2 linked regions of the Xanthocytophaga agilis genome follow. The protein of the gene in region 1 interacts with the protein of each later gene in a pairwise test. Links are inferred from orthologs where the notes say so. Each region holds a gene or a part of one and is shown in the gene's direction. Other genes may lie near its edges.

Evidence for each region.
Region 2: the proteins of recJ (region 1) and QNI22_RS02880 interact in binary tests that used the Escherichia coli proteins (3 or more experiments, as listed by UniProt). The link is inferred for Xanthocytophaga agilis from one-to-one orthologs.

Annotation. Positions count from the first base shown.
Region 1 is NZ_JASJOU010000001.1:121,332-138,004, reverse strand. What follows is about bases 5,803-8,791. They hold recJ (single-stranded-DNA-specific exonuclease RecJ), read left to right. Parts: upstream 5,803-6,439; coding sequence 6,440-8,143; downstream 8,144-8,791. Other genes in these bases: lptB (LPS export ABC transporter ATP-binding protein), read left to right, coding at 8,279-8,791; QNI22_RS00535 (nucleotide exchange factor GrpE), read right to left, coding at 5,803-6,044. Also shown: QNI22_RS00560 (WG repeat-containing protein), read right to left, coding at 1-294; QNI22_RS00555 (HupE/UreJ family protein), read left to right, coding at 678-1,277; QNI22_RS00550 (M1 family metallopeptidase), read left to right, coding at 1,475-3,811; QNI22_RS00545 (hypothetical protein), read right to left, coding at 3,974-4,228; molecular chaperone DnaJ, read right to left, coding at 4,269-5,414; more of QNI22_RS00535, read right to left, coding at 5,493-5,802; more of lptB, read left to right, coding at 8,792-9,010; QNI22_RS00520 (hypothetical protein), read right to left, coding at 8,919-9,644; QNI22_RS00515 (putative cobaltochelatase), read right to left, coding at 9,804-11,783; QNI22_RS00510 (cobaltochelatase subunit CobN), read right to left, coding at 12,359-16,642. UniProt on the Escherichia coli protein: Single-stranded-DNA-specific exonuclease.
Region 2 is NZ_JASJOU010000001.1:699,212-715,808, reverse strand. What follows is about bases 5,007-7,919. They hold QNI22_RS02880 (type IA DNA topoisomerase), read left to right. Parts: upstream 5,007-5,332; coding sequence 5,333-7,507; downstream 7,508-7,919. Other genes in these bases: QNI22_RS02875 (MarR family winged helix-turn-helix transcriptional regulator), read left to right, coding at 7,676-7,919; QNI22_RS02885 (MBL fold metallo-hydrolase), read left to right, coding at 5,007-5,165. Outside these bases: QNI22_RS02910 (DUF695 domain-containing protein), read right to left, coding at 1-555; QNI22_RS02905 (glycosyl hydrolase family 18 protein), read left to right, coding at 774-1,769; QNI22_RS02900 (isocitrate lyase/PEP mutase family protein), read left to right, coding at 1,895-2,662; QNI22_RS02895 (quinone oxidoreductase family protein), read left to right, coding at 2,716-3,666; QNI22_RS02890 (winged helix-turn-helix transcriptional regulator), read right to left, coding at 3,705-4,061; more of QNI22_RS02885, read left to right, coding at 4,182-5,006; more of QNI22_RS02875, read left to right, coding at 7,920-8,125; QNI22_RS02870 (MFS transporter), read left to right, coding at 8,167-9,432; QNI22_RS02865 (cysteine hydrolase family protein), read left to right, coding at 9,473-10,045; QNI22_RS02860 (DUF2268 domain-containing putative Zn-dependent protease), read right to left, coding at 10,096-11,433; QNI22_RS02855 (DUF3995 domain-containing protein), read left to right, coding at 11,717-12,190; QNI22_RS02850 (nucleoside hydrolase), read right to left, coding at 12,411-13,442; QNI22_RS02845 (PepSY-like domain-containing protein), read left to right, coding at 13,598-14,077; QNI22_RS02840 (DUF1206 domain-containing protein), read left to right, coding at 14,741-15,592; QNI22_RS02835 (hypothetical protein), read right to left, coding at 15,763-16,143.

The DNA of each region.
Region 1 (16,673 bases):
TTCCGTTTGCGGATAATCAACCAATGCCTCCAGGACATAGGCGTAGGCTGAATCAAGATATATTTCAGTGTTTGTAAAAGTTGTAGTAAGAGAGGCGGTAGCTTGTGCCTGTACAGGTGAATAATGGTACAAAAAATACAAAGCATATACATATTTAGCTCCTGCATTTTTTGGTTGCTTTCGTAAAACCTTATTAAGAGACAGCCGGGCTTCTGCTGTATGGTTTTTTCTCAGCTTTTTTAAAGCAGAGGTGACACGATCTGCATATGCTGTAGAAGATATGCAAATACACACAGTTACCCACAAACAACAAAGGTATGTCTTCACGTATATGTAAAACTTTGACTATGAGGCAGAACAAAAAACTCACTTTTCTTCTGGCGTTGCAATATACAACGACCCTACCCTCTTGTGCCTAAAAATTCAGTACTTTTTTCTGCCCATGTAATAAAAAACATCATTTTTCTTCTTAGTTTTCACGAAATTCTAACCCAATTACAGAAATTCAGTTCCTATTTTATGCAATACTATGCCTAAGTGCTTTGTATACTAGTTCTCTTTAGCAGTTATTATTCCAGTTCAACAGCAAATAGCATATGGTTGTAACAAACACCTGAACACTAGGGGTTATACATTTTAAGCCATTTTCTAACCAACCTACATTCCACTTACATCTTATGAATAGTTTTCAGGCTTATTTGATTATGGGCTTTGACCATATCACAGATCTGAATGGATATGATCACATTTTATTTATTATAGCACTTTGTGCTATTTATCAGATAACGGAATGGAAACGTATTCTGGTATTAGTCACTGCATTTACCATTGGTCATTCCATTACATTGGCTGTTGCAACCCTTCAGCTTTTCACATACAGAACGGATGTAGTTGAATTTTTAATTCCTGTCACCATACTTCTTACAGCTATATTCAATCTATTTTATAAAGTTCCTAAATCTTACTCTCTCTCAAATCCGACCAAACCACAATATTCCCGTTATTTTCTGGCAATGGGTTTTGGCCTGATACATGGACTGGGCTTCTCCAACTACCTGCGTAGTCTGCTAGGCAAAGAAGAAAGTATCTGGCAACCACTGCTTGCCTTTAATATTGGCTTGGAACTTGGTCAGTTAATTATTGTTGCCATATTTGTTATTGTTGCGTCACTATTTGAACGAATCTTAAATACCAATAGACGTGACTGGAACCTTGTACTTTCAGGGGCAGTAGGCGGAATTGCCCTCATTCTCATTCAGAAAACATGGATCTTTTAAATCCTTTATACAACATAAAGGATAAAAATTTTATTCCTCGTAAAAGACATATTCTACTAATTACAAAGTACTTGGCAGTATAATTATTCGCAATACAGGAAAAAAAGTAAAATAATAGTTTGTACCTACATCAACCAGTAATCAAAAGTAGTATCTTTGAAAAACTAAAGACCTCCCATATCTCATAACCAACAAACATGAAGAAAGTAATTCTGGCAGCGGCTTTGCTGGCAAGTACAGCAGGCATGGCTCAACGTTTTGAGGAGAATCGCTCCAAATTTGAGCAGTTAGGCACCTTACTCCCTACTCCCAACACGTATCGTACAGCATCTGGTGCTCCTGGTCATGACTACTGGCAACAACGTGCCGACTATGACATGCAGATTGAGCTAAACGATGAAAAACAACAGATCACAGGTACCGAAACGATTACCTATTTCAACAACTCTCCGGATGAACTAGGCTATCTTTGGCTACAACTGGAACAAAACATATTTGACAAAAACTCAACAGCCAATCTGACCAAAACTTCTGCAATGGAAGAAAAGGTGTCTATGTACCAACTCGGTTTCATGACACTGGAACAGTTTGATGGTGGCTATAAGATCAAATATGTAAAAGACAAAGCTGGCAATGCACTGAAATATACCGTTAACGGTACCATGATGCGGATTGACCTGCCTCATGCACTGAAATCAAAAGGTTCTTTTAGCTTTTCTATTGCATGGAGTTACAATATACACGACCACAATAAACTGGCAGGAGCTCCTGGCAATGGTCGTATGGGTTATGAATATTTCGCTAAGGATAACAACTATCTGTATGAGATAGCACAGTTTTTCCCTCGCATGGCCGTCTATGACGATGTATATGGCTGGCAACACAAACAATTCCTGGGCAATGGAGAGTTTACTCTTCCTTTCGGAAATTACAAGGCATCGATTACAGTTCCGGCAGACCACATTCTGGGTGCAACAGGAGTTCTACAAAACCCAAATGAGGTATTAACAGCTACTCAGATTTCCCGTCTGCAAAAAGCTAAAACAGCTAAAACACCTGTAGTAATCGTAACTCAGGAAGAAGCTGAGGCAAACGAAAAAGACAAATCTACCACAAAGAAGACCTGGAAATTTGCAGCACAGAATGTACGTGACTTTGCATTCGCTACCTCACGTAAGTTTATCTGGGATGCTATGCAGATTACACAGGATGGCAAGCCTGTTATGTGTATGTCTTACTATCCAAAAGAAGGTAATCCTCTTTGGGGTAAATATTCTACTCAGGCAGTAGCACATACTATTCGTACCTATAGCAAACGTACTGTTTCTTATCCTTATCCAGTAGCGATTTCAGTACATGGTCCTGTAGGTGGTATGGAATACCCTATGATCTGTTTCAATGGTGGTCGTCCGGAAGCAGATGGTACCTATTCAGAACAAACCAAATATGGTCTGATCTCTGTAATTATCCACGAAGTAGGTCACAACTTCTTCCCCATGATTATCAACTCTGACGAACGTCAGTGGACATGGATGGATGAAGGGTTGAATACATTCTGCCAGTATCTGGCTGAGCAGGAATGGCAACGTGAATATCCAAGCCGTCGCGGGGAAGCCTATAAAATTGTTCCTTATATGAGTATGGAACAAAATAAGCTGGAGCCTATCATGACTAACTCTGAACAGGTAAGTCAGCTGGGTAACAACGCATATGCAAAGCCTTCTACTGCGCTGAATATTCTTCGTGAAACAATTCTGGGACGTGATCTGTTTGACTATGCATTCAAACAATATGCTACACGCTGGGCATTCAAAAGTCCTCAACCTGCCGATTTCTTCCGTACGATGGAAGATGCATCAGGTGTGGATCTGGATTGGTTTTGGAGAGGTTGGTTCTATGGCACAGAACCTGTGGATATTGCACTGGAAGATGTAAAAGCATTCAATGCTGATACACAGAATCCGGAGAAAGAAAACCCAATCAGCAAAGCACAGGCAAACGAACAGAAGACAATCAGTCAGATTCGTAACGAAAAAGATATTCAGAAAACACTGGTTGATGAAAATCCGGAATTGAAAGATTTCTATAACTCATATGACCGCTATGCAGTAACCCCACAAAGCAAGTCACGTTATGAACAATACCAGGCTTCGTTAAGTGATGAAGAAAAGAAATTGCTTGCCTCAGGAGAAAACTTCTATAGTCTGAAACTGAAAAACAATGGTGGTTTGGTAATGCCTGTGATTCTGAAACTGGATTTTGAAGATGGCACCAATGAGATTGTTCGTATTCCTGCTGAAATCTGGCGTATGAATAATAAAGAAGTAAGCAAAGTCATTCATACTTCTAAAAAAGTAGTACAGTTTACACTAGATCCATTCCAGGAAACTGCCGATATCGATACGGATAACAATGCATTCCCATCAAAAGCTGCACCTACACGTTTTCAGTTGTTCAAACAGCAAAACCGTCGTCCAGCCAACCCTATGCAGGAAGCGCAGCAGATTCAAGGTGGTCAGCCAAGCAACCGATAAGATTGGATAAACGTAGAGTCTCTTTTATAGTTAACGCAAGCCAGAGTGGCTTGCGTTTTTTTATGTCTGGAAAAGTCAAAAAAAGTATAGTACATCAGTCTATAAATAAAAACACCTTTTGGAATTCCAAAAGGTGTTTTTAGTATAAAAAGTCTTATTCTTTTAATTTTCGTATTTATATAATTTAAGGATACTATCTACCTCATCCTTTAACTTCTCAATATCTTTGTTTGCCAAACTACCTGCTTTATAAGCACTATATACATTAGTGGGTAGTATATCCTTATACTTAGGTAGATTATGCAAAACTTCATACATCCCTAACTTAAACGCAACTCGCGCTTCAGTGTCTTCATCAAAGAAATCTTTATAAAAATCAAATTCATCAGTGTTATGAAAATACTTGTCTGCGCTCATATGCATTTATAGTTAAGTAAAGGATAATATGATCGCTAATTTATTGAAAAAATTCTTTCATACGATCAAAGAATCCTTTTTCATTTTTGGAAGGACGAGGCTGGAAATTATGAGCTGTACGGAATTTTTCCAGAATCTCACTTTCTTCGCGTGATAGCTGCTGAGGAGTCCATACATTTACATAAATTAACTGATCACCTCTGCCGTATCCATTGATGCTCCGGATTCCTTTGTCTTTCAGACGAAGGATTTTTCCACTTTGAGTACCTGCATCTATCTTTATTTTTACTTTTCCTTCGATGGTAGGTACTTCTACACTTGTTCCCAATGCAGCATCTGCAAAGTTTACATACAGATCAAATACCACATTGTCACCATCCCGTTTGAGTAATTCATTGTCTTCTTCTTCAATCAGAATCAATAGATCACCTGCTACACCACCTCTTGGAGGAACGTTACCTTTTCCAGCCATATTTAGCTGCATACCATCCGCTACTCCGGCAGGAATACGTACCGAAATAGTTTCTTCTGTCAGCTGACGACCTTCTCCATGACAAACCTCACAACGATCAGATACAATAGAGCCTTCCCCGTTACAGGTTGGACAGGTACTGGTTGAAATCATTTGTCCCAGCATGGTATTTACAGCACGACGTACCTGACCTGACCCCTGACAGGTGGAACAGGTTTTAAGTGCAGTACCACCTTTGGCTCCATTTCCACCACAGGTATTACAACTGGTATAACGCTTTACTTTTATTTTTTTCTCAATACCGTTAGCTACTTCTTCCAGATTCAGTTTAAGCTTGATGCGCAAGCTATCTCCTTTACGGACCCGCTTGCCACCACGGCCACCTCCACCAAAGAAATCACCAAACGGACTGTCACCGAAAATATCTCCAAAACGTGAAAAAATGTCATTGACATCTGAGAAGCCTCCACCATTGAAGCCACCTCCACCATTTACGCCCTGATGCCCAAACTGGTCATACCGCTGACGCTTTTGAGCATCACTCAGCACTTCATACGCTTCAGCAGCTTCTTTAAACTTATCTTCTGCAGAAGGATCATCCGGATTTTTGTCGGGGTGATATTTGATAGCTAACTTACGATAAGCCTTTTTTATCTCCTCTTCCGAAGCAGTCTTACTTACTCCCAGTATGTCGTAATAATCTCGTTTTGTCATGGGTTAAGATATATATTGAAACGTAAACCAGGGATAAGAAGACCTTTCCCTACGTTACTTCTCCATTGATTATGATTCTTAGTTACCTACAATTACTTTGGCAAAGCGGATAATCTTCTCTTTCAGAGAATATCCTTTCTCTACTTCATCCACTACTTTACCCTTTAGATCTTCAGTAGGAGCTGGAATTTGGGTAATTGCTTCATGAGTTTCCCCATTAAACTCTTTCCCGATTGCTTCCATTGGCTTCAGACCACGTTGTTCAAGTGTTTTATACAGTTTATGGTAGATAAGTTGTACACCTTCCTTCACAGAATTGATATCCTGTGCTTTTTCTATTGATTTCAAAGCTCTTTCAAAATCATCCAGAACAGGTATAATGGCCAAAATGACACCCTCTTCGGCAGTTTGCTGAAATTCTATTTTTTCTTTGGCAGTCCGACGACGGAAGTTCTCAAAGTCTGCCAGCAAACGCAGATATTTATCTTTGATTTCGGCAACCTGTGCATCAGCCGATGGAGTATCTGTTGCTGCGGCTTGCGTTTCCTGAGTCTCTGTTGTTTCTTCGTTCAGATCTACAGGAGTTTCAGATTCGTGCTGGTTTGTACCTTGATTTGATTCGTTTTGCATACCTATTCAAATAATTTAAGAAGTCATTATGAAAAATCAGGCGCTATCTACCCTGATAGAGAAGCTACCTGAATGCAATGTCAGCAGTTCAAGAATATTGCCAATTACATTGCGCCCACAAAAATATGACATTTTGTCGGATTTATGTAATAGTATTCCAACAGAAACCGGCTAACTTTTGACAAAAACAGCAGAATGTCGTTTTTTAGTTTTTCTGGAGGGATAAAAAAATAACTACTTATCCAAACTTTACTTTTATATCCTGATTATCACTAATATATCCGCATAAATTAGTATGCATAGTCCTAAGAGAAATAATTAAAATACAATATTTAAATCCAAGAATTCCATTCTTCACCCAAACCAATTAACATTTTTTTGCTTACTTTGCAGATATGGAGAACCGCTGGATCATTAAGTCAACCCCTTCTGAAGAAACTATACAGTCTCTGACTACGGCTATCAATGTTAGCCGTGCATCCGCCCAATTATTGACTCAGCGTGGCATTAGTGAATTCGAGAAGGCTAAGTTGTTTTTCCGGCCTTCATTATCTCATCTGCATGACCCTTTTATCATGCAGGATATGGACAAAGCAGTTAAAAGACTGGAGCAGGCCATAGGTAATAATGAATCCATCATGGTGTATGGAGACTATGATGTGGATGGTACGACCTCTGTCGCGATAGTATATGGATTTCTCCAACAATTTCACTCCAATCTATCTTTTTACATTCCGGATCGTTATAATGAAGGCTATGGAGTTTCCCGGCAAGGTATTGATTATGCACATAAAACAGGTGTTTCACTGATTATCTGTCTGGATTGTGGAATTAAATCAGGAGAGTTGGTCAGTTATGCTCAAACATTGGGGATCGACTTTATTATCTGTGATCACCACCGCCCGGATGATACACTTCCAACAGCAGTGGCAATCCTCAATCCCAAACGTCTGGATTGCCCTTATCCTTACAAAGAATTATCGGGTTGTGGTATTGGGTTTAAGTTTTTACAAGCTTTTTGTCAACGAAATGACCTATCGCTGGAAGAACGACTTTATCCATTCCTGGATCTGGTGGTTGTCAGTATTGCAGCCGACCTGGTTTCGATAACAGGTGAAAACCGTGTAATGGCTCACTTTGGACTTAAACAACTTAACTACAATCCACGTCCGGGACTAAAAGCACTGACACGAATAGCAGGATTTGAAAAGGAGCTGGATATTACCAATATTGTCTTTGGAATAGGTCCCCGTATCAATGCAGCCGGACGTATCGCCCATGCCCATGCAGCTGTCAATCTGTTACTTGCACACTCTGAAGCAGAGGCAGAACAATATGCCAAAGAAATTAATGTTAATAATCGCGACAGACAAGGATACGATATACATACTACCAAGGAAGCCCTGGCGATGATTGAAGAGGATGAGACATTGCGGCTATCCAAAAGTACTGTATTGTTTAAAAGTGACTGGCATAAAGGAGTTATTGGCATTGTAGCCTCGCGTTGTGTTGAAAAATATTATCGTCCTACCATCATTCTTACAGAATCCCATGAGATTGTCTCAGGATCTGCCCGTTCTGTGCCAGGTTTTGATGTATATGAGGCCATTGCCGAATGTGCTGACTTGCTGGAACAATTTGGAGGACATACCTATGCAGCCGGTTTAACTCTGAAACGGGAGAATGTGGAAGCGTTTCGGGAACGTTTTGAAACAATTGTTGCTCAACGTATTACAGCCGAGCAATTAATACCACAGATTGAAATTGATTTAAAATTGCATCTGCGGGATATCAACTTCAAGTTTTATAATATCATTAAGCAAATGGAGCCATTTGGCCCTGAAAATATGCGTCCGGTATTTATGTCCGAACCTGTGTATGCAGATAATGTACGTATACTCAAAGACGTTCACTTGAAAATGAGTGTATTCCAGGAAGGCACTTCCTACATTGATGCCATTGGATTTGGCATGTCTCAGTTGCATCTGGACAAAGTCACCGAAGGTAAACCATTCCGTATCTGTTACCAGATTGTTGAAAACAACTACCGTGGCAATCAGACTCTGCAGCTTCTGATCAAAGATATTAAGGCTTTTTAGTATTGTATTAGCCTCATATCTGATGGATTGGAACAAAATTTGTAGCTCCCCAAAACAATATTCTATCTTAGGCTTCTTCTTAAGAAAAGGCTGAAATGGTTCAACGAAAGCTGAACATTGTATTTAAACTGAAAAATGCTTCTTCGCTCTGAAAATTTACTAAAGAAATATGGAGCCCGTATTGTAGCCAACAATGTCTCAGTACAGGTACAACAAGGTGAAATCATTGGTCTTCTGGGTCCGAATGGTGCAGGAAAAACAACTACCTTTTATATGATTGTAGGGTTGATTAAACCCAATGAAGGCACTATCTACCTGGATGATGAGGATATTACTCATTTACCCATGTATCAGCGAGCTCGTAGGGGATTAGGATATCTGGCACAGGAGGCATCCGTATTCAGAACACTTACTGTCGAAGAAAATATTATGGCGGTACTGGAAATGACCGATTTACCCAAAGCTGCCCGTAAAGAGAAGACAGAGGAAATGCTGGAAGAATTTAGTCTTACCCATGTACGCAAAAACCTGGGACGGGTATTGTCCGGAGGAGAACGACGTCGTACGGAAATTGCCCGTGCACTGGCAGTAGATCCTAAGTTTGTACTGCTGGATGAACCTTTTGCAGGTGTTGACCCGATTGCCGTCGAAGAGATTCAGGGTATTGTGGCCAAACTCAAAACAAAGAACATAGGCATCCTTATCACAGACCACAACGTGGACGAGACCTTGTCTATTACAGACCGTGCCTATTTGCTATTTGAAGGTAAGATCCTTAAATCTGGTACTCCCGAAGACCTGGCATCTGATGAACAGGTAAGACGCGTTTATCTGGGTAAACACTTTGAATTAAAAAGAAAGATTTAACAGGTGTAAGGATATACAGGCACTGATTGGATAACGCAAAAACAATCATTGCCTGATTTTCTGTTACAATCTCTTGTCTAACATCCGTCACTGATGGAATATCTGTTGTTTCCCTTTCAGATGCCTGTAAGGCAGGATTCACTTCAAGAGAAGCTATTTCAGTCACTAACCGACTTTCCTGCTGGCATTCTCTCTGATATATTTTCTCCAGTTCTTTCCACATAGCATAGGCAACGTCAGCACGTAAACGTACCTGATCACGGTAATTCTCTTTCAATACATAGTTAGCGGCATTGTCCTTGTCTTTTTTTCTGTCAAGCACTGCCAGACGAAGATCACTGCGTTTGTATTGAATATGGATGTCCTTCCATACTGATTCAGCCTTTTTGAGTTGCTTGTTACGTTCTTTGGAAACAGGTTGAGCTTCCAGTTCGGCTTTTTGCCGAGTTGCCTGAGACAGCAGAGCGGTTAGATGGGTATGATTGGCAAGAGTTCTCTCTTCGTCTGCTTTGATGGCTTTGATTCGTTTCAGCATATGGTAAAGCTGCTCATTCAGTCGGGCCTCCTGAGCCATCAAGCGATAGTATTCTGATCTGTATTTGCGTAATGCAGAAGCTGTAGTGTGTCTTGCCATGAAATAAAAATAAAGGATAGAAAGTGATTTTTTAGTAGCTTAAAAATACTAAAAATCTCTCATATGACCAATTATTTACCCATTTACAAGCAAAACACAAACAACTGATAATCAATTATATATCAACACAAACAAGTATATCACAACAAATACTTTCTTTTATCCAGCATGCATCCGGATAGTAATGGTTTGGAGTATCGAATCTGATGAAATTTCATCTAGCGACAAGCACTCGCCACCCATTATAGCAGCCAGTTCACGGGCTTTTCCCAGTCGTAAATAATCGCTTTCGGTATCCAGTACGAGTGAAGGGATCTGTTGCTCTTTTAGTTGATTACCCAGCATCTGTATCTGGCTCCAGGGATTTCCTCCTCCGGGCAGGGGTACATTTGCTTTGCCATCACTCAGAATCACGACTAAAGGCTGCAAAGTGTCTGTGGGTATAGCATTTATTATCTCCAAAACCAACTGCAAAGCATGGGGCAAGGGAGTCCGCCCACCGGTTGGTAAACTGTGAAGAGCCTTTTCGGCTTTTTCTATACTATGGGTTGGCTCAAGTACAACCTGTGCTTCAATACCCCGAAACGCAATGACACTGACCCAGTCTCGCTGCTGATAGGCATTGGTGAGCAAGGACAGTACACTGCCTTTTACTGCTTCCATACGTCGGCTGGCAGCCATGGAACCGGAAGCATCTACCACAAAAAGGATCAGATTACCTTTTTTGTCCTCCCGTATTTTCTGATGTAAGTCATCACGCGTAATCTGCCATTCGTCCGGATTCCGGAATAAGGCTTTCTGTAACGTGGCCTCTATAGCCAGATTAGTTGGTTGCTTATCCGGAACAGACCGGATTGATTTCCCTTTCTGTATAGTATAGGTTTGATTCCTGTTTCCGTCTGTAGCATTCTGTGAAGTTTTGACGCCATTCTCAATCTGAATGTCAGGCAGACTATCAATTGGTATACTGGCAAAAACCTGTTCCTTCTCTCCTTCCTGTTCCGTTTCTGATGGGCCAGGCAAACAGTCCTCTGTCAGGCAATCATTATCGGGAGCTTGATTCTCCAAAGACTCGGAAGCGTCCGGTTTGGAATCAGAGGTTTTATTTTCTGTCGTAGATTGCGCTTGTTGCATCAGGTCATCCAGTGCCTTTTCATCCATTTTTGTATCTGACGAAAAAGGTTTCTGTCGACGTCTATGCAGTAAAACTAGTTCTGCGGCGTGTCGGATATCTTCTGGCACTACTTCAATACGCTGGGCTAAGGCTGCAAGAGTGCGTGCAGTTTTGTACATGACGATATCTGCCCGGAGGCTCACTACACCCATTTCCATACACAACTGACTAATCAGTTCCAGTAAATGATCTGGCATATGTACAGAGGTCAGTAACTGGCGGGCTGTTGTCAACTGCTTTTGCAGAGCTTGCTGGGCAATCTGCCATTGTGTTATAAAGGCAGCAGGGTCGGCATCATAGGCAATTCGTCTGCGTACTACTTCGGTTCGTTCAGTTGTATCACGAGGGGCTTCAATCTCTACCATTAATCCGAAGCGATCCAGAAACTGTGGGCGCAGATTGCCTTCTTCCGGATTCATGGTTCCAATCAATGTAAATCGTGCAGGGTGACTGACCGAAAGTCCTTCCCTTTGTACAGTGTTCACTCCCATTGCAGCAGCATCCAGTAATACATCGACCAGATGGTCTGACAAAAGATTGACTTCATCAATATACAATACACCTCTGTGTGCCGCAGCCAGCAGGCCAGGGAGGAATTTCTTTTTCCGTTCACTCAGCACTCCTTCCAGATCCAGGCTTCCTACAATACGCTCTTCTGTAGCTCCCAAAGGCAATGTAACGAAAGGCATCTCTACTTCCTGTACCAGATTGGTTTTATCCTGGCATACTTCACATGTATCCAGTAGGTGAACCGGATCACAGTTGTAGGGACAGCCTGTCACCTTAGTAATAGTGGGTGCTATTTGTGCTAACCCTCTGGCTGCTGTACTTTTGGCAGTACCCTTGTCACCTTTGATCAGCACCCCTCCTATTTCCGGATTGATGGCACAAAGCAGCAAAGCCCGTTTCAGTTTTTCCTGTCCTACTAAAGCAGCAAAAGGATAGTATGTCTGTGTATACTTCATGTATCGATAATACGCTATAAGACTGTTTTTATTTTTTGCCTGCCCATTGCTGGCCTATTACTCAACTTATCGTGTCTCATGTCTTTTGAGGAAATAAAAAAGTTTGTGTTACAAGGAGATGCTGTCCCTTAAGGGCTATTATTTGCCCCATTACTCAGAGTCCAAGCGTTTGAACCACCCATAAGGGCAAGTCGTATTTGTAACCTCTCTCAAAATACAATGTCTGAACCACCCCGCCCTTCGGGCACCCCTCCTTAGAAAGGAGGGGAGTTTACAAAGCCTTTAGTCTACATTATTCAAATACCTAAAAATCAAATACATCTATTTTTATAAATATATTTTTACAGTTCGTATGGACGGCTTTAGTAACAACAGGCTCGCCACTCCCCTCCTTTCTAAGGAGGGGTGCCCGAAGGGCGGGGTGGTTCAAGCGTCCGTTTTTTGGCACATGTTACAAAGCAGACCTGCTTAAGCTAACAGCCTTGACCAAACGTTCGAACCAGCATCTTTCTATTCAAACCAGTGCTCCCTTTTTAAAACTTTCATTTCTGAAAAAGCTATGGGACAGGATAAGATTACTCAACTCTTCCTTCCAGCAAGCCTTCACTCTGTAAATATACCTCTTGCAAGGCTTCCAGTATCTCTGGTGAGGGTTCTTTCCACATACCGCGTTGTGCAGCTTCCAGCAAACGTTCAGCAATAGCATGCAAAGCCCATGGATTACTTTGTGCAAAGAATTGCTGCATAGTAGCATCTAAGGCATACGTCTCTGCCACTTTTTCATACATCCAGTCGTCGACTACCTGTGCTGTTGCATCGTATCCGAAAAGGTAATCCACTGTAGCTGTCAGTTCCAATCCTCCTTTATACCCATGCTTCTGAATACTTTCAATCCATTTGGGATTCACCACTCTGGATCTGAATACGCGTAAGGCTTCTTCCTTTAAATCCCGGACTACTGGCCGATCCGGATTCTGACTATCACCAAAATAATGTTTTGGCTGATGTCCTGTCAGGCTGCGAATGGTAGCAATCATTCCGCCATGAAACTGCAGGTAATCGTCACTGTCAAAGATGTCATGTTCCCGGTTGTCCTGGTTATGCAACGCTACCTCTACTCCTGACAAACACTGCCGGAATTCATTTCTGGCATCTACTCCGCTTACACTTCGGGTATAGGTATATCCACCCCAGTTGACATACGCCTGAGCAAAGTCAGTTTCATTGTGCCAGTTTTTCTCATTGATCAGTGGTAAAATACCTGCCCCATAACTCCCCGGCGCAGCTCCGAAAATACGGTAGCTGGCCCGTTGCTCTGCTTCTTCTACAGGCATATCAGGAGTTTGCAGTTCTGCCAGATCCGTCAGATAATGTTTCCGTACAAAGTTTTGCTCTACAGGTTCATCCAAAGCAAGCACTTGTTGTACTGCATCATCCATGAGTTCGATCAGGTGCGGAAAGGCATCTCTGAAAAAGCCACTGATACGAATGGTTACATCTATACGTGGTCTTCCTAGTTCTGCCAATGGCACTATTTCTATCCCTGTAATTCTCCGGCTCTCTGGCTGCCATACAGGACACACACCCAATAATGCCAGAATCTCTGCCACATCATCGCCATAGGTACGCATAGCACTCGTCCCCCAGATACTGATGCCGACGTTTTCAGGATAGCGGCCTGTCTCTTTCATATGACGGTCCAGTACCTCCTTTGCCAGCTGTTGTCCCACCTGCCAGGCAGCTTGTGAAGGCAAGGCTCTGGGATCTACCGCATAAAAGTTGCGTCCAGTAGGCAAAATATGGGCCATGCCTCGTGTAGGAGCGCCACTGGGGCCGGCTGGCACATAACCTCCGGATAATCCATGTAACAGATGCGTTATCTCATCGTATGTTTGCGCCAGATTAGGTACAAGTTGCTGGCAAACAAACGTTAGCATTTTATGAATCTCTGCTGTATCCCGCAAAAACTCTACCCCAAATGTCTCAGCAATTACCTGAGGTATAGAATCAACCCGAAATCGTTCACGGTAGAGTATCTGAAACATATGTCTGCCAAGTTCCTCAATTATTTCTTGTACGTCTGCCCCTGTCACAACCGGACGCCCTGCCAGTTCTGTAAAAGCAGCAGACACAGTTTCCACCTTTTGCCCTCTGACAGCTGTAATTACGTCCCATTCCCATCCGAATAAAGCAGCCATGGCAGCAGGTAATCCGGGAGTATTGCGATTCGGCAATCGGGTCAAAGCCTGTAACATATCAATCAGGTTTTGTTCCTGAGGCATTTCTCCTAGTATATGTAACCCATTCCGTATCTGTGCTGCGCCCAGTTCACACAGATACCCATCTATATCTTCGATTAAGTGAGCAATGTCTTTCCCTCCCATTTCTGCCAATGTAACAGGCACACCTTCGGGTGTTATTTCGTCATCCCATTCGTGTACATGGTCGCCATGATCCCGCTTCAGCATCGCAGACAGGTCTTTATCCAGATTGGTTTGCCGTATTAAATCCCAGATCTGGCGTTGTAACAGTGGAAGTTTAGCAGGGTCCAGTGTTTCGACCTGATAATATTCATCTACCAGCTGCGTTAGCTGTGCCAGTTCACCATAACTATCGGCTGATGTCATAGGTGGGGTCAGATGATCCAGTATGACCGCATGAGCCCGACGTTTCGCCTGTGAGCCTTCCCCCGGATCATTGATGATAAAAGGATAAAATAAGGGTATATCTCCCAGAAAAGCATCCGGAAAACAATTTTCTGAAAGCCCAATTCCTTTGCCCGGAAGCCATTCCAGCGTCCCATGTTTGCCTACATGCACAATCGCATCAGCACCCCAACCATCCCGTAACCATCTATAAAATGCATAGTAATGATGTGTAGGTGGCAGGTCAGGTTGGTGGTAGATCGCATCCGGGTCCATGCCGTATCCACGTGGTGGTTGTAATACGACTAAGGCATTGCCTAATTCAATACCAGCCAGTGCAATATGATGATCATGTACATAGGTTTCACCAGGTGGTGGCCCCCATTGTTTCTGCATTTTTTGCTGTAAAGCCTCAGGTAGTTCTGAAAACCATTGAGCATACTGGGTAAAAGATACCTGTCCGACGGCACGTGATAATTGCTCTGTGGTGAGATAGGTTAAGTCATATGAACATCTGTCTATCAGTTCGTGAATTAATTCTGTTCCACTAGCAGGCATATGAGGTATAGTATATCCTTCTGCCTGCATAGCCTGGAGAATAGCCATCAAAGACGCTGGAGAATCCAGTCCTACCGCATTGCCAATCTGCGATGCCTTTGCATTGGAGTTTGTAAAAACAAACGCAATGCGTTTCTCTTTATTGGGTAAATGACGCAGACGGGCAAAACGAGCTGCTATACCCGCCACTCGTTCTATCCTGTCTTCAACAGGTTCGTATCCTTTGGTTTCCCTGTCTTTCTCTTTAAATGAAACTGGTACAGTGATAATGCGTCCGTCAAACTCAGGAATAGCCACATTCATAGCAGTATCCAATGGATTGAGTCCCCGGCTTGATGATTCCCAAGGGCCACGACTCATACCACTGGTAATAGCTTGCAGAATCGGTACGTTTAGCTGACGCAGAATTTCCTCTTCTCCTTGTCGCAGTTGTTCTGTTTGTATATCCCGCATGGCAAACGAAACTGTATTTACCAATACGTCGATCAGCACTTCGTTAGTATATCTGAATATATCCAGGGCATATGGCCAACCTGTACCATTGTCAACTGCTTTGAGAGAGGCTGTATAGACAGGCAGTACATTCAGGTTCCGAGCTTCCAGTGCACGAATCATGGCATCTACAAAGGACGTATTGCCGCTAAGCCAGTGTGCCCTATAGAAGGTAATGCCAATGCTAGGGAGAGCAGGATTGCGCATCTTTAACCAATCTTCTATCTCTGCATTTTCAGGGAGATCCGGATGGTAAATGCCATGTTCAGATAAAGTTACAGGAACCTCAAACCCAAAACCTGTCATCAGCAGATGATCTGACAGAAAGTACAACAGGGAGGTTAGGTTGCTATGTCCTCCTGCTTGTAAGTATGCCAGTGTTTCATGCAATATGGCTGGTGACACTGTAGACACAGCGGCAAATTCGGGATTTAGTTCACCCGTTCCGCTTATCACAATCAGGTGCTGTCCCTGCTGCTTTGCCCGACGAACCAGTTCCGCGAAACCTGGAATACTACTAGCTCTGCCATGAATACGTATGATTACAATCTGAGCGGCTCCTACTTCCCGATCCAGCAACTGAGCCATATGGGCATCACTTTTAATTGCCATCAGGTTAAGGCCTGTCGTTTTGGGAAAGTCAGCAGGTAAGTCCTGAAGTGTGCGACTTAGGGTAAGTAGATCGGTATCGGCATGGGTTAGGAATACAATTCCTCCATCGGGTGTTGCCACCTGCCCGGAACGGGTTATAGCTTCAGAACCTTTCCATGTATAGAATTGAAACACATACTCTGCCAACTCAGCGGGTGGGGTTAGAAAACTATCGGCCTTTACCATACTCTCGATGTAATCGAAAATGGCAATGATCTGCCAGTTGCTGTTGACAGAATGAAACCATACAGAGTTTCCGTCAAACAACAATGTGACCACATTAGCCAGTGTGCATGGGCCCAGACATCCACCTTTGGTCATATGGACTACATTACGTAGCTTCCGTCGTAACCATTCACTTTTATACAACTCAACCGGAATGGGAGCATAGCCTCTGTCTGTACGGCCACAGCAGCATGCATTGTAACAGTAAGACAAATGTCCTCTTCGCTGAACCAGGTTAATGGCTTTTCCATCCGGGCGCATTACCCGCTGGCGTTTTATTTCTGTCATACCATTTACAACTTATGTAAGCAAGCAATCG
Region 2 (16,597 bases), 580 kb from region 1 along the record:
TATCTGGTCTATAATACAGGCAAAATTTAACTCGCCTAACACATTATCCAGAAAGATATAAATCCCGTTAACCACCATCTGACGATCCTCTTCCGCAAAATCGGGATACACAACAGTTATATCAATCTCATCCGGAAGTTCCGGATGTTCATTGGCATAGAAGCCGATATTTTCCTCATTAAAATCAAATTCTTCCATTTTGATATTAATCTTTGAGGTATCTGTAGCAGGTTTCAATGCAGTAAACCTCCATCCTTTTATCAAAGGGGCACTTTGAACCAGTTCTTCTACAAAGACAATATTTTTTATTATTCCATCTGCTGTAAATATTAGTTCAACTGTATCCTCATCTGGCATTCCAACAACAAAATAGAGACTCTCATTAAAAACATTCAACTGTTCAGAAAGCTTTTCAAAAAAATCTGTTTCTATATTCTCCCGTTGCTTCACAACTTGAAAGAATATCATTTCCTGTGTTTGAAACCAACTCCAAAAGGTAGTATACTGACGTATAGATTCATTTATTGCCCCCAAAAAGCTTTCCTGAAAACTCATGTATCTGTGTTAATAATAAGTTATATATAGTTTTGATTTGCTGTTATAGGCAGCGAAGGGCCAAATATATAGAAAATCATACTTTTGTTGGCTAAATAGCCTATCAGGTTAGACTTATTGCAAAAAATCTTATAAAGAGGAATAGTATACTTCTCACTACATCCTTTAACTTTACTTAAGTTATTGAATCCCATTTATTATCTACAACCAAACAATACATGAAATTCATTCACCTGCTTGTCTTACCATTAGTTGTTTCTTTAGTATTTCCTCATACTTTTTTACTGGCTCAAAATTCTAAAACAGTTACAAAATCATCCTTCAAAATCATTGGGTACTACCCTTTACAAGCCACCTACAAAACAGATACATCAGGAAAATTAAATCTTCAGGTCCCTTTTGATAAATTAACCCACATTAACCTCTGGTTTATCAATCCGGATTCACTGGGAAACTTTATACAGGATTTTTCCGGAGTATCCTCTTTTGTTGAACAGGCACATGCTCAAAAAGTTAAAGTACTATTTTCCATTGGAGGAGGTAGTATACATCTTCAATACCGACATCTGTTAGCTCCCCCTAATAGAAGTCTACTGATCCAGAAACTAGTGTCTTTGATACTTACCTATCAACTGGATGGTATTGATGTAGATCTGGAAGGAGCAGATATGGACGAAAACTATGAGCCATTTGTAACCGAACTGGCAACTGCCTTACGAACACACAACAAACTCATCACTGCTGCTATTGCAATCTATTACAAAGACCAACTAACAGACAAAGCACTAGCCCAATACGATTTTGTCAACATAATGAGTTATGATCGTACAGGTCCGTGGAGTCCGGACAAACCAGGTCCTCATTCGACCTATGCTCATGCAGAAGAAGATCTGAGTTATTTTGGAAAAACCAGAGGAATAGCCAAAGAAAAAATGACATTGGGAGTTCCATTTTATGGCTATGGATACGGTGAAGGTATGACTGCTATCAGTATGAACTATAGCGAAATTCAATCGTCTTTTTCGGGATCAGACACAAAAGATGAGTGGAAAATGCCGGATGGGAGAACTATCTATTACAATGGCCGAAACACAATAAAACGGAAAACAAAGCTAGCCAAACAAAAAGCTTCTGGCATTATGATCTGGCAGCTACCAGGTGATGCAACAGGAAGCAGCTCATTGTTGGATGTCATTTTCCAAACGGCTTATTGAATCCATAAAATATTTTGTAGACTTTACTATGTAGTGAAAAAACCAGGAGTTCCGATTTGTACAATTCTATGCATACGAGCCACTGTAGTTTTGTAAAAATCAATTCAAAATAAAGACCTGTTTTTATGAACTCATTTGACACATTTTCACAACTCCATCAAAATTCTACACCTCTTCTTTTAGGAAATATATGGGATGTACATAGTGCACTACTCTTTGAAGCAAATGGCTATAAAGCAATTGGTACTTCCAGTCAGGCAATAGCTAAAACATTTGGCTATGAAGATGGAGAAAACATTCCATTTGAAACACTTTTTCTGATAGCAAAAAGAGTCACAGAGGCAGTAAAAATCCCTTTTTCTGTTGATCTGGAAGGTGGATATAGCAGAACGATTGATGGTATAATTGAAAATATAACCAAACTCCATGCTATTGGCGTAGCCGGTATAAATCTGGAAGATTCCATTCCAGGGACTACCCGTCAATTGCAATCCATTCATGAGTTTCAAAAAACTCTTTCCACAATTGCCAATCATCTGAACCGGAATAATATGAAAGTATTCCTCAATATTCGTACAGATGGTTTTCTCCTGGATATGGAAACAGCTCTAAAGGAAACACTTTCCCGATTAAAAAGTTATGAAGAAGCAGGAGCTAATGGAATTTTTGTTCCCTGTATTACACAATCAAATGATATCTCAGAAGTAGTAAAAGCTACTACACTTCCTGTTAATGTGATGTGTATGCCAACTCTACCCAGCTTTGAAGATTTGCAAAAGCTAGGCGTGAAACGAGTTAGTATGGGACCTTTTACCGCAATGTATATACATAAGCGAGCAGAAGAAGCTATACATTCTATACAACAAAACAACTCCTTTTCTATTCTTTTTTAATAATCTGGCTGGTAAATAAAACATCAGCAACTGACTGTGTTATAATGAAAGCTTTGACCTTATCAACTTTTGGTAATTCCGATGTTCTCGTATATCAGGAAGTTACAAATCCCAGTCCGAAATTCAATGAGGTATTGGTTGAAATGAAAGCCATCGGGCTGAACTTTGCTGATCTGATGCGTCGCAATGGTACATATCCTCTACGGGGACAAGCTCCCTATATCAATGGATATGAAGGGGCGGGAATTATAGTAGATGCCAATAACCATCCTGAGTATAAAACAGGCGACAGAGTTGCCTTTGCCGATGTTCCATTTGCCAATGCAGAGCTAGTAGCTGTCCCTGTAGATCATATTATTCCTCTACCAGAAGATGTGAGTTTCGAAACGGCAGCAGCAAGTATGTTGCAAGGACTCACTGCTCAGTATTTGACATCTGATAGCCATCCGATAAAAGCAGGCGAAACCGTTTTGATTCATGCCTCTGCGGGTGGAGTTGGTCAATGGTTACTCCAGGTTTGTAAACTACAAGGTGCCAATGTTATTGGAATGACCTCATCAGAAAACAAACGGGAGATTTCACTTTTATTGGGTGCAGATCAAGCTTTTCTCTACTCAGAAGACTGGAAGACCAAAATATTGAACCTATTTCCACAAGGTGTGGACGTAGTATACGACAGTATAGGAACCACCCTGGACGATAGCCTTCAGGTGACACGAATATTGGGAAAAGTAGTGCTTTTTGGATTGGCAGGTGGCAAACTGGAAATAGGAAATCCATTAAACATCATCGCGAAATCTCAGACCATTATTGGTGGAGATTTATGGAACTATCTGACTTCTAAAGAAGAACGCCTTCGAAGAGCCAAGCAGTTGTTTGCATGGTTACAAAATAAACATGTTCAAATCTCCACACCCACACTTTTTAAACTCTCTGAGGGTAAAAAAGCCCATGAGTTTCTGGAGAGCAGACAGAGTACAGGAAAGATAGTATTGATACCCTAGTATCAATACTATCCTCTTACAATCCTCTCTCCTGCTTCTTAGTCACAGCTGATAGGTTCAATATCTTTATCTAACTCTTCTAAACGTCTGTCAGCCCATTCTTTTACATGCTGGATAAATGGAATGAGTTCTTCCGCTATTGGTGTTAATGAATATTCTACTTTAGGTGGAACTTCATGATAGACTGTCCGAATTACCAGTTTATCTTCCTCAAGTTCTCGTAATGTCTGTGTCAGCATTTTAGGTGTAATGCCTTTTACCATTCGTCGCAAAACACCATACCGTACAATTCCATGTGTATGAATATACCAGATCAACCGGCACTTGTACTTACCCCCAATGCGTTGAAATCCATAATCAACGGAACAAATACTCTCTCGTTTGGAATCTTTCATAATTAATCAAAAAAATATCATTCTGATTTTCAACAATAGTATACAATTAGTATGTAGGTACCCAAAAAGTGCATACTTGACGAATGGATACAAAGAAAATACTTTTGAATCAAAAAGAATATGAACCGAAGAACGATTCTCAAAAAAGGGCTCCTTCTGGGGTTATCTGCAACCTTACCCGTATCCTCTGTATTCTCAGGTATTAGACAAGCTACTCAACCTGTCAACAATGGTATTCATACTTTTACATTAGGTAAACTGGAACTGTTTGTTGTTACAGACGGACATATTCTGTTTAAAAAAGTTCAACCAAGCTTTGCCCCTGATGTACCAGCCAATCAGGTAAAACAGGTACTGGATGAAAACTTTCTACCAGATAGTGCTGATTTAGGTGTGAATATACTAATCATCAAGTCTGGAGATAAGATTATTTTACTGGATACAGGCTGTGGTACTATCTTGGGAGATTCTTCCGGATGGTTATTGCGAAATCTGCCCAAAACAGGTATTCAGCCCAGTCAGATTACAGATATTGTCATTACACATGGTCATCCGGACCATATGGGAGGCCTGTTGGGTAAAAATGGAGAACTAGCATTTCCATCAGCCAACATCCATTTATCACGACTGGAATATGAATTCTGGCAATCTCCAAGTCCTGACTTCTCCAAAAGTAAAATGAAAGATGAGGTATTGAAAACTATGGTTGTAAAAACGACTAAAAAAACTTTGGATAAAATAAAGCCTCATTTGCATCTTTTTGAAGATGGTTCACGAATACTGAATTGCCTTACTTTAAAAATTGCTCCTGGACATACTCCTGGTCATACAATCTCTACAATATTTTCAGCGGGGCAAGAACTTGTACATGTAGCAGATCTGGTACACTCTCCTGTACTGGTATTTGCTCATCCGGAATGGGGATTTGATGGAGACACAGATTTTGGACTTGCAGCAACCACCCGTAAAAACGTACTGGAAGAACTTGCTAGGAGCCGACAACAGGTGTTTTCCTATCATTTACCTTGGCCAGGATTAGGGCATGTACGCAAAAAAGGAAAAGGATTTGAATGGGTACAAACAGGGTTTGCCCTTCCAGATTAAGCTTATCAAGACCAAATATCTCTAAACAAAAGTTAGGGATATTTGGTAACCTATGTTTAGACATAACTCAATAAACTTATTTATACCATCGATTAATTTCAGTCACCCCTTCACCTTTTCCTGAAAAAATGCGACCTTTGCCAGGTTGAAAAAACCACATTGATTGAATGAAAGTTTGCATTGCAGAAAAACCCAGTGTAGCAAAAGATATTGCAGAAGTTATAGGAGCCAAGCAACGCAAAGACGGATACTATGAAGGCAACGGATACCAGGTAACCTGGACGTTCGGACACTTCTGCACCTTAAAAGAACCCCAGGATTATACACCTGAATGGAAATCATGGCGTCTATCAGCCCTGCCTATGATTCCTTCCAACTTTGGAATTAAATTGATTGATAACTCTGGTGTGCAGAAACAGTTTGGTGTCATTGAGAACCTGCTTAAAGATTGTGAAGAAGTCATTAACTGTGGTGACGCCGGTCAGGAAGGAGAATTGATACAGCGCTGGGTACTACACAAAGCCAAATGCAAAGCTCCAGTCAAACGACTTTGGATATCGTCTCTGACAGAACAAGCTATTAAAGATGGCTTTGCCAATCTCAAAGACAGTAGTCAGTTTGATAATCTGTATGCTGCCGGGAGTGCCCGTGCTATTGGAGACTGGCTATTAGGTATTAATGCTACACGCTTGTTCACAACCAAATTTGGTAATGGCAAGGCTGTTTTATCGATTGGTCGGGTACAGACCCCTACCCTTGCCATGCTGGTTCAGCGCCAAAAAGAGATTAATGCTTTTAAATCTGCAGATTACTGGGAATTAAAAACGCTGTATCGTGAAGTAGAATTTACAGCTACTATTGAACGTATTTACAATCAGGAACGAGCACAGAAAGGCCTTGAATACCTACAGGCTAATCCTATTTTTACAGTTACTTCTTTTGAGAAAAAGGAAGGTAAGGAAGGAAATCCCCGGTTATTTGACCTTACAGCCCTTCAGGTGGAAGCCAACAAAAAATATGGTTTCTCCGCGGAGATTACACTCAAACACGTTCAAAATCTGTATGAGAAAAAGTTTGTTACCTACCCACGGGTAGATACCACCTATCTGTCTGAAGATCTGCATCCCAAAGTAGAAGGTATTTTACGCAGCATGCAATATTATCAGGCACTTGTAGCACCCTTATTACTTAGTCCAATCCCTAAACTTAAAACTGTTTTTGATAACAACAAAGTAAGTGATCACCATGCTATCATTCCTACAGATGTGCTCCCTACTGGTTTGATTCCAGATGAAAAACGGGTATACGACCTGATAGCACGTCGGTTTATTGCCGTATTCTATCCGGAATGTAAAATTTCAAATACTACTGTATTGGGTGTGGTGGGTAAGGTGGAATTCAAAGCTACAGGAAAGCAAATTCTGGAACCAGGCTGGCGAGAGGTATACGCTAATGAAGCCAAGGCCAAGAAAACAGACGAGGAGAAGAAAGAAGAAGATAAAGACGAAAAAAAGGAGGAGGAAGAACGCGTGATGCCTGTCTTTACTGTTGGGGAGTCGGGTCCACATACTCCCAGAATTCACCAGGGAAAGACCTCACCACCCAAACCCTATACAGAAGCAACATTGCTTCGGGGGATGGAAACAGCAGGTAAACAAGTAGAAAACGAAGAAATGCGTGATCTTCTAAAAGAAAACGGCATAGGCAGACCTTCTACACGGGCAAATATTATCGAAACACTGATAAAACGTAATTACGTTGAGAAGAAAAAGAAAGCCCTGCTGGCAACTCAAATGGGGATTGATCTGATTGACACAATTCAAAACGAACTTCTCAAAAGTGCAGAGCTTACAGGAACCTGGGAAAAAAAACTGCGTCAGATTGAGAAAGGAGACTATGAACTGGAAACGTTTAAAGCAGAGCTGATCCAGATGGTGATTGACCTTACCAATGAAGTAAAACGGAATGCATATCGACAGATTGCCATTGCGGCAACTCCTACACCAGCGCCTGTCGAGGAAGAAGAACCAGAAAAAAAAGAAGCCAAACCGAAAAAGCCAAAAGAACCCAAAGAAGAGATTAACATTGAAGCTCTGACATGCCCTAAATGCAAGGAACATCTGCTGAAAAAGGGTAATAGCGCATATGGATGTGGAAACTTTAAAGTGTGCGGATTTAAGATACCGTTTGAAGTGTTAGGCAAGAAATTAACTGACAAACATATCTACGATCTGTTGTCAAAAGGAAAAACAGGTAAGATCAAAGGTCTGAGAACTCCCGGATCTGAAGAAGAGATAGAAGGTAAGCTAGTTTTACAGGCAGATTTTAATATTGGGTTGTAAGTAGAAACTTGCAACCCTTTTTTTATTTATTTTCTTTCTCTAAAATCAATCTTCCCAATCCATTTATCTTGTAGTGTTTATCTTTTTCTAAACTATAAAAATCTTCTTGAATTCATTGAGTTCAGACATTAAATTTGTAAAGTAACTTAACAAGTTTACTTTATTACTATGCCTACGATAGATTCATCCAAACAAGAGAGTTCTCTTCCCACCGAATTACGAACTGTTGTAACCCGGCTTATGAAAAAGTTACGGAGCAAATCACCGACCCGTGATACATTATCCCTTACTGAACGATCTGTGATACGATTACTTGATGAACATAAAGAATTATTGCCCAGTGAAATCGCTCGGATAGAAAAGGTTACTACCCAATCTATGTCACAGATTCTGAATCATTTATCGGATCTGGGTTACATTACCCGCACTCCTTCAGAAACAGACAAACGAAAGATTACCATAACTCTATCAGAAGGGGGACTAGCATTATTAAATACCAGCCGAAATGAGAGAGATGAATGGTTAAGTCATGCTTTACATGCTACCTGTACATCCGAAGAACAGGAAGTTTTACGCCAAGCACTAGGCCCCTTGAAAAAATTACTGGAATATGACTAATTATTATCTATATAAATAATCAAACCAGCTACTAATAAACTATGAACGTAAATACTTTTAATGCTTTCAGAAGTCGTAATTACCGGCTTTATTTTACAGGACAATCTATTTCTCTTTTAGGTACATGGATGCAGAAGACAGCTGTCAGTTGGATAGTTTACTCACAAACTCAGTCAAAGTTTATGCTGGGGGTCAGTGTGTTTGCAACGCTGTTTCCTTCTGCTGTTTTTTCTACTATTGGTGGTGTTGTCTCAGATCGTTACAATCGCTATCGGGTACTGCTGCTTACACAGGTTCTGTCTATGATACAAGCTATACTGCTTACTCTTGTAGTATATTTTCAGAAGTATGCAGTATGGGAAATCATATCTCTCAGTGTTATACTGGGTATCATCAATGGATTTGATATGCCAGCACGCCAATCACTGGTGTATGACATGGTAGATGATAAAAAAGACTTGTCCAATGCAGTGGCTTTAAATTCATCTATGGTCAACTTATCCAAGCTACTGGGGCCTGCCATTGCAGGGATTGCAATTGAAAATCTGGGTGAAGTAGTTTGTTTTGGCCTCAATGCATTTAGTTTTATTGCAGTAATCACCTCACTCCTATTGATGAAATTACCACCGTATGTAGTCCAATCCCATACAAAAAATATTCTAGGCGAGCTAAAAGAAGGATTTCAGTATATTAATCAGACTCCAGCCATTCGCTTTGTTCTCCTGATGCTGGCTCTGGTAAGTCTGCTAGTATTACCTTTTACTACACTTATGCCTGTATATGCGAAAGATATATTTCAAGGAACAGCCTCTACCTTTGGACTGATAGATAGCGCAATTGGCCTTGGCGCTTTTATTGGTGCTCTCTATCTGGCGTCATTAAAGACAGGCTCTGATCTCCATACCATACTGGCACGTAATACTTTTATCCTGGGAGCCGGACTGATTCTGTTTGCCTATACTTCCTGGTATCCATTAGCACTCTGTTTCATTGCATTTGCGGCCTTTGGCATGATGTCGCAGGTGACCATTAGCAATACCATCTTACAGACTCAGGTAACTCCGTCCATGCGTGGACGTGTAATCAGCCTGTATCTAATGGTTTACTCCAGCGCTCTGCCTATTGGCGGATTACTTATCGGAACTATTTCTCATTATATTGGTGTACAAGCAACTGTATTAGGAGAAGGCATTCTGGCTTTGTTGCTTGGGGGACTGCATATACGTTCGTTGCAGAAAGCCAAGCTTAAACCAGACGTTACACCAACTGTTGATGCACCTTCTGCAGAGATAGCCTTGCATTCGTAACTCCATATTGTAGATTTCTTAACCAATATTTACTATCTGTATGTCAACACAAGTCAATTCCAAAACAGCTCTTCTGGTAATGGATATGCAGGTAATGCTGCTTACTTCCTTACCAGACTCACAACCTGTGATTGCAAATGTAGCCAAAGCCATTACTCATGCTCGCCAGCACACTATTCCAGTAATTTATGTTGTTGTAGGCTTTCGGCCAGGAGCACCTGAAATCAGCATGATGAACAAAAGCTTTGCAGCTTCCAGAGAACGAATGGCAAATACTAATCCCGAAGATATGCTAAAAATAGAGCCATCTATTGTGCCACTATTCGGAGAAATCACAGTAATCAAACGCCGCTTCAGTGCTTTTACAGGTAGTGATCTGGAGGTTGTATTACGTGCACAAGGCATTCAGCATCTGGTACTCACCGGAGTAGTTACCAGTGGCGTTGTGTTGTCAACAGTGCGTGAAGCAGCTGATAAAGATTATCAGTTAACTGTATTATCTGATGCTTGTAAAGATCGAGACGCTGAGGTACATCAGGTTCTGATGACAAAGATTTTTCCTCGTCAAGCAGAAGTCCTGAAAGTTGAAGAGTGGATAAAAGCCTCTGTATAGGCCCCTATCCACTCACACAAAACATCAGTAGGATAGTAGTAAGCTATGCTTTAGTTTTTCTTTTGTTGATCATATCCACTCTTTTGCAGAAATGTAAGTGGATCATCCATATCAATAATATCGATGATGGCCTGTCGCTTATCAGAAGCATTAGTATAATAGGCCTGAGAAATTCTATAGCCAATGTAATAGCCCAGATCAGCTGGTCTATCTTTTACAGTATTTCCATTATACAACCAGTTGGAAGCATTTCCACTGCACAAAGTTGACTTAAACTCATCCCATAACATATTCTCATGGGAATCTCCATATTCGTTGACAGCAGAATAATTTGTTGTTCCAGTAAGCAGTTCTCCAATAAAGTTGGCAGCCCCTTCATGGATACAGGAATTAAGCTGATTACATACTACTGCATTGGGGCTTAACTTACTCTTCTGTTGTGTATGGATACATTCATGAGCCACTATACCTCTTATACTAAGTGGGATATTGGGTTCTTTCTGTGTATCACTTGGTTTCCAATTGTCTCCCAGTTCTGAAAAATCCACATATTTACAGGCAGTTATCATCTCCGTTCCCAACAGAATAAATCTATCGGAGACAGTTCCTCCTGTATTGTGTATGCCTATAGCAAAACAAACCTTAAAAGGCTTAAAATTCCCATAGATATCCTTCAATTTATCAAATACTTCTTGTATTAGCGGTTCTGACTTTTTCGATTCATAGGTAAATGGACGTACGGAAGCATAGTATTTGGGTAGTTTTGTCAATGTATTCACGAATCCTTCAGCGGAAAAATTCCTGACTCTTATGAAATCCTTTAGGCCATCGGTTGCTTTGTCCAGATATAGATTCTGGATACACATAACACTATCCCAATGGTTTTTGCAGATTTTGAGTTTGTCAAAAGCCTCCCAAAAGTGATCTATATCCAGTGTCAGTACATTTTTGGTATTTTCAATGGCAAGTTCCTTTTCAGTTTGCTTTTTCAGCGCTATTTCTTTAGGAGTAAACTTTTTAATATAAAAGCTTATCACTCCTTTGTCGGCATTTGTCTCTTCTTCAAACTTACGAACCGTTAAAGTAAATAGTTTGGTCTCTTTGGGTACAAACTCCAGTATTTCAAACCCAAACCGTCCATTGGGTGAATCCATCTCCTGTATTTTCGGATTTGTTTCATCTGCCAGAATCAGCATTATGTCGATACCCTGTTGTAAGACAAGGACTTGGTAAGGCACACCCTTCTGAAGGTTTAGCTTGAGTACAAGATCAGACGATTTGCTAACGGCTATGTTATCATACCCCTTATTGAATTTGACATCGGCAATAGTCTCAGCAAAGGAAAAAGTGGCCTGAAGAAAAAACAATGCAATCAGTATAGTTTTCATGGTGGTTAGGGTTTATGAAAAAGTAAGAGTGATATGCGATTCAATGAAAAAATAGTAGGGAGGATATAACTTCTTCATTCCGGATACTCAACTACCAAAAAGTAAAATCAAGTTCAATAAATCCAATGCTAGATTCTTACTGACTAAATAATACTAAAAAGTCAGTTTTTTTACGAATATATTTTATAAATCAGCTTAATTGCAGGATTAACGCACAAAAAATAATGTAGAAGGTATGTGAAATATTTTTCAATACCCCTAACTTTTCACAAAACGCTGTAGTATGTCTAGTATAAATCTTTTTAGTTTGGCTAAAACTATTAATGCCTCTTTATTTCTTATTATTTCCTTGCTACATATCTACTGGACAGTAAAAGGCCTGTTTCAACCTAATCAATATTTTCTTTCACTCGTTATCCCTGAAATTGATAAGGAACTTGCTTTTAAACCTGGTATAGGAGCAACCTTAGTGGTTGCATTGGCTCTATTGGTAGCCTCGTTTATCTCTATATGGGCTATTAAACCTATTTATAAAGGTACATTTCCATTTTTTGTTTCTGACTGGTGGTGCATTTATGGCAATCTGGCTATTACAATAGTATTTGGAGTACGGGCTATGGGAGATTTTAAGTATGTAGGATTTTTTAAAAAGATCAGACACACTCAATTTGCTTATTATGACACACGTCTTTATTCTCCTCTTTGTTTGCTGATAGCGATACTGGCATTTTACATTTATCTGCAGATCCGTTATTAAACAGATATGTATCAGAAATCTGTTTTACCATATGGTATCATTTTTATTCAATAAATATTTTAGTCAAAACAGGTTTTGATCAGAATTCTGTTTGGCTTTGGTAATCATCAGTTTTCTGGTAGAGTTCATCTATTATCAAAAAACTGATGGACTCGGAGTATTACCGAAATTCTGATTGAAAGAACAAAATATCAGAATTTTGGTAATTCTACATCAATACCTATTTCCCATTTAGTGTATTCCATTCCAGCTTTGCAAAAAAATCATTAAACATCAGATTGATATCTAATCGGGTATAAACACGAATATTTCGACCCTGATGGTTAAACTGATAAGCACCCTGTGTAGTAATGGCAGGAGACATACGTACTACATATTCGCTTGATGAAGGATCGGCCTCAAAAGAAGATTGCAAGGCAGTAAGCAATACCAATGGGCTATCTCCCAAAACATACGTTTCGCCAATGTTTACATATTTCTGAATCCGAACCATTAGAGTTTCCAATACACCAGCCAGATATCCTCCTACTTTTCCCTGGGGTTTTACTTTGAGCAACAATTGTGAATAGGGAAGCAATGCCTGGCGATAGGCATTACGGGGTATTTGCCATATAGGTACACGTGATTGATTAAAAACGACTCGTGCAGCAGCAATATCAATATTCAGATTATACTCCGGACTTGAATAATTAGGTGGTGGTAATGCAATATCTGTGTATTCTGGCCCTCCTATCCATACAAGAGTTAGCTTCTCTGCTATTTGGGGAGAAGCGAGTAAAGCTGACGCAATTTCAGTAAGGCCGGCACCACAAAGTACATACAAGGGTAACTTTGTATCTGTTCGCAAAGCCTCTCTGACAATCAAGTCTACTCCTTCACTTTTTACAGGTGTGCTATCCGTAAGCATGGCAGTATTAGATCCAGCTACAATCGGAAATCTATTTTTTACACCCATTACACCTAATAGTTCTTTTGCTTTGGCTGCTGCATTCTGTGCCTGAGTCTGGGAATTATCAAACCCATCACCTACTCTAAGGTGTGAGCCAATAATGCCTCGAATTTCCACAGACGGTGATAGTACTAGATGAGCAAGTTGAAATAAGCCATCCGGATCACCGCTAAAATCATTGTCAACAATGACACGCATTCGGGGAGTAACGGTATTTCCTCCACCAATTATTTTCTGGCTCTGGCCATACGTAATAACAGAAGCTAAAAGCAAGAAAAAAAGAAGACATACTTGTTTTTTCATAGGGGTTATAGGAGCAGTGATTTTTAAACTATCTCAACGATTTTTTTGTCTTTAAAACAGGTAATTGCCCAAAAGATATTCAATATTTGCAAACGATTTTTTTCTGATTCATCTTTTTACCTCTAAACAGTACAACACATAAACCAATACAACACATGAAAAAGACAACTTTCCTATTGCTATTTACCCTATTTGTCGGCATAACAATTACGAATGCTCAGGACATGACAGAGAAAGATGTTCCAGGTCCGGTAATGACTGCATTCAAGAAAAAATATCCTTCTGCCACAGATACCAAATGGAAGAAAACTAAAAATGGTAAACTTGAAGCTGACTTTAAGTTATCAGACAAAAAAGCAGAAGCAAAGTTTTCACCAGAAGGTGCCTGGTTAGAATCTAAACAACGCATTGGCAAAGCACAGGTTCCTGCTAAAATCATTGATTATGTGAAGAAAAACTATGCAGGTTACGAAATTGACAAAACGGAATTTCAGGAAGAGAGCAAAGACAATAAAAAAGAATATGAAGTCGTGATTAAAAAAGACCAGATTAAAGAAGAACTGAAATTTGATGCTCAGGGAAATTTTGTCAAAAAGAAGGATAAGAAAGATAAAAAAGAACAGAAAGAAGGATAAAATACGCCTATACATATCATGCACCTCTTGTATACTCCTCTAAGATGAAAATATCTGAACTATATTCAGATTGGTAATATACAGATTAGCAACCGGAAAAAAATACCTCAACAAGGGAAGTGAACAAAAATCAAATTACTTTGAAAAATGACTGGAATTCCAGTCATTTTTTGTTTTGACCAGAACACTAGTCACTTTCCAAAAATATTTAAACTCTTTTCATTTTTAACTTTGACTGGAAATATGTTCATATTCGCCAGTGACTGGAGTTCCAGTCACATTTTAGAAATATCCGAATACCAGTCAATTTATCAGCCAACCATACTTTCAGTTAGCCGACAAAGAAATATAACAAAAAATCTACCTAGTACCTCCCTTCAATCATTTGCCTCTCCAATAAGACAATTCGATAGACTTACTAACTTTTTAAATTTTTTCTGCCTTATCTCATTCTTATTTGAGCTTCTTCCAACGAAATCAGGTCTTAACATACTAGATCATTCATGCTCAATAAACTTGTAAAAACAGGTTTATGGGTAAAAAGGTACAGAAATAACCACTCTTTCACAGTCCAATTGCACAGGTACACTTTTTTCATACACATCACTAAATCATAAATATCTCATACACAAACTCATAAGAAAACTTTAAAACTTAGCTACTATGTTTAACACAAAATCAATCGGTATGCAGTCAGTGTCCGGATCAGCAATGAAACACACACGTGATATCAAAGAAAATCTTATTCGGGCTGGAATTGCGACAAAAGGAGTTGTTTACTGCCTGGCAGGTATATTAACCACACTTTCAGCATTTAATCTGGGAGGAGAGAAAGCAGACACAAAAGATTCTATCAAGTTTCTGGCAGGTCAACCTTATGGCTATATTCTATTAGGACTTATAGCAATTGGATTACTGGGGTATTCTTTCTGGCGACTCTATCAGGCTATAAAAGATCCGGAAAGTAATGATCGTTCAGGTAAACGAATGATCACTCGTGTTGGTTATGCTATCAGTGGTTTATTTTATGCCTCACTTTGCTATTATACTATTCGAATTATCATAAATGGAAATACATCTGATAGTGGTTCATCACAACAAGGTATGGTAGCTAAAGCACTGGAAGTACCTGCAGGAAAATGGATTGTAATGTTAGCAGCAATTATTTTCTTTGGTAAAGCGATTCATCAGTTTTACAAAGCCTATACTGAAAAATTTGCCAAGAAAGTAAAAGATGGAGCACTATCAGCCAAAGCGAAAGAAATATTTCGTACAGCAGGTAAAATTGGATATGTCGCCAGAGGGGTTGTGATCTGTATTATTTCGTACTTTTTATTTAGAGCAGCTATCGAAGCTAACCCACAAGAAGCAGGTGGATCAGGAGAAGCACTTAGCTTTATCGAAAACCAAGCTCCTTTTGGCTCTATATTATTGGTGATAGTGGCGTTAGGATTGGTAGCCTATGGAGTATACATGTTTGTGAAAGCAAAATACCGCGACTTAAGTGCTGTTTAAATTAAAGTAATCATAATAACAAAGAAGCCAGGGTGAGTACTCTGGCTTCTTTATTTATACAATTCATAAGGAAAGTATAAAATATTCTAATCATCCACCTAGAAACAGATCTCAATTAAACAAAAGTCAATCTGAACGGTAAATCAGAATCAGCAGGGCTGTTGTTAAAATCATTTACAGCCATTTACATTCTTAACACAGTATATTTTTTCGGGCAAACTGATATTCATATTACAGGCCCTAAGATCATCTTTATTACAAACATCCTCAAAACTTTTTGCTCGTCTTTCAATGACAAAAGAAATCATTGAACCTGTTCTGATATTAGCTGGTAAATTTGTAGCAACTACATTATCCCATACTTTATTACCATAGCGCCATGTGGTACCAATCGTAGACTTCTCCATTTGGACAAATCGTAAACCCGCACAAGCATCATAAATGACAGTCCCTCTAACACAATGATCAGGATTCATAGATTCCTTTTCACAATTCATATTTACAAACAGGAAACTATTAAAGATAAGAGTTAATGTAGTTATCGTTTTCATTCTTGTCAGAAGGATTTTAAGTGAATAGTTATTCTTACTTTGGAATGTATGATTGTATTCTTATGGACACTTCTTTTCAGAAATTATCTGCATTCACAAGAAAAATAATTTTTCACTCAATCAAATGTTCCTTCAGATACAAATAAGCTTTCCTCAATCCATGTCTCTGTCAGAATATAAAATATGGCTGGAGGCTTCCACTCACCTATATTCTCCAACCGAAAATCATCTTTTCTAAAAAAAATTTCGGTTTTAGTGCAACCTTTATTGTGGCTTTTGCATCTCATCGGAATAACAGACAATAAAATACTGTTCTCATCCAACACAATCGTTTTTTCATCCTGTTTTCTAACCAGTCATCCAAATAGAAAACAGTCTATCCAAAAACAAAATTTCACTATTGTAAACCCACTACCTTGCATTACATAATATTTATTCTAAAAATGGGTTACCA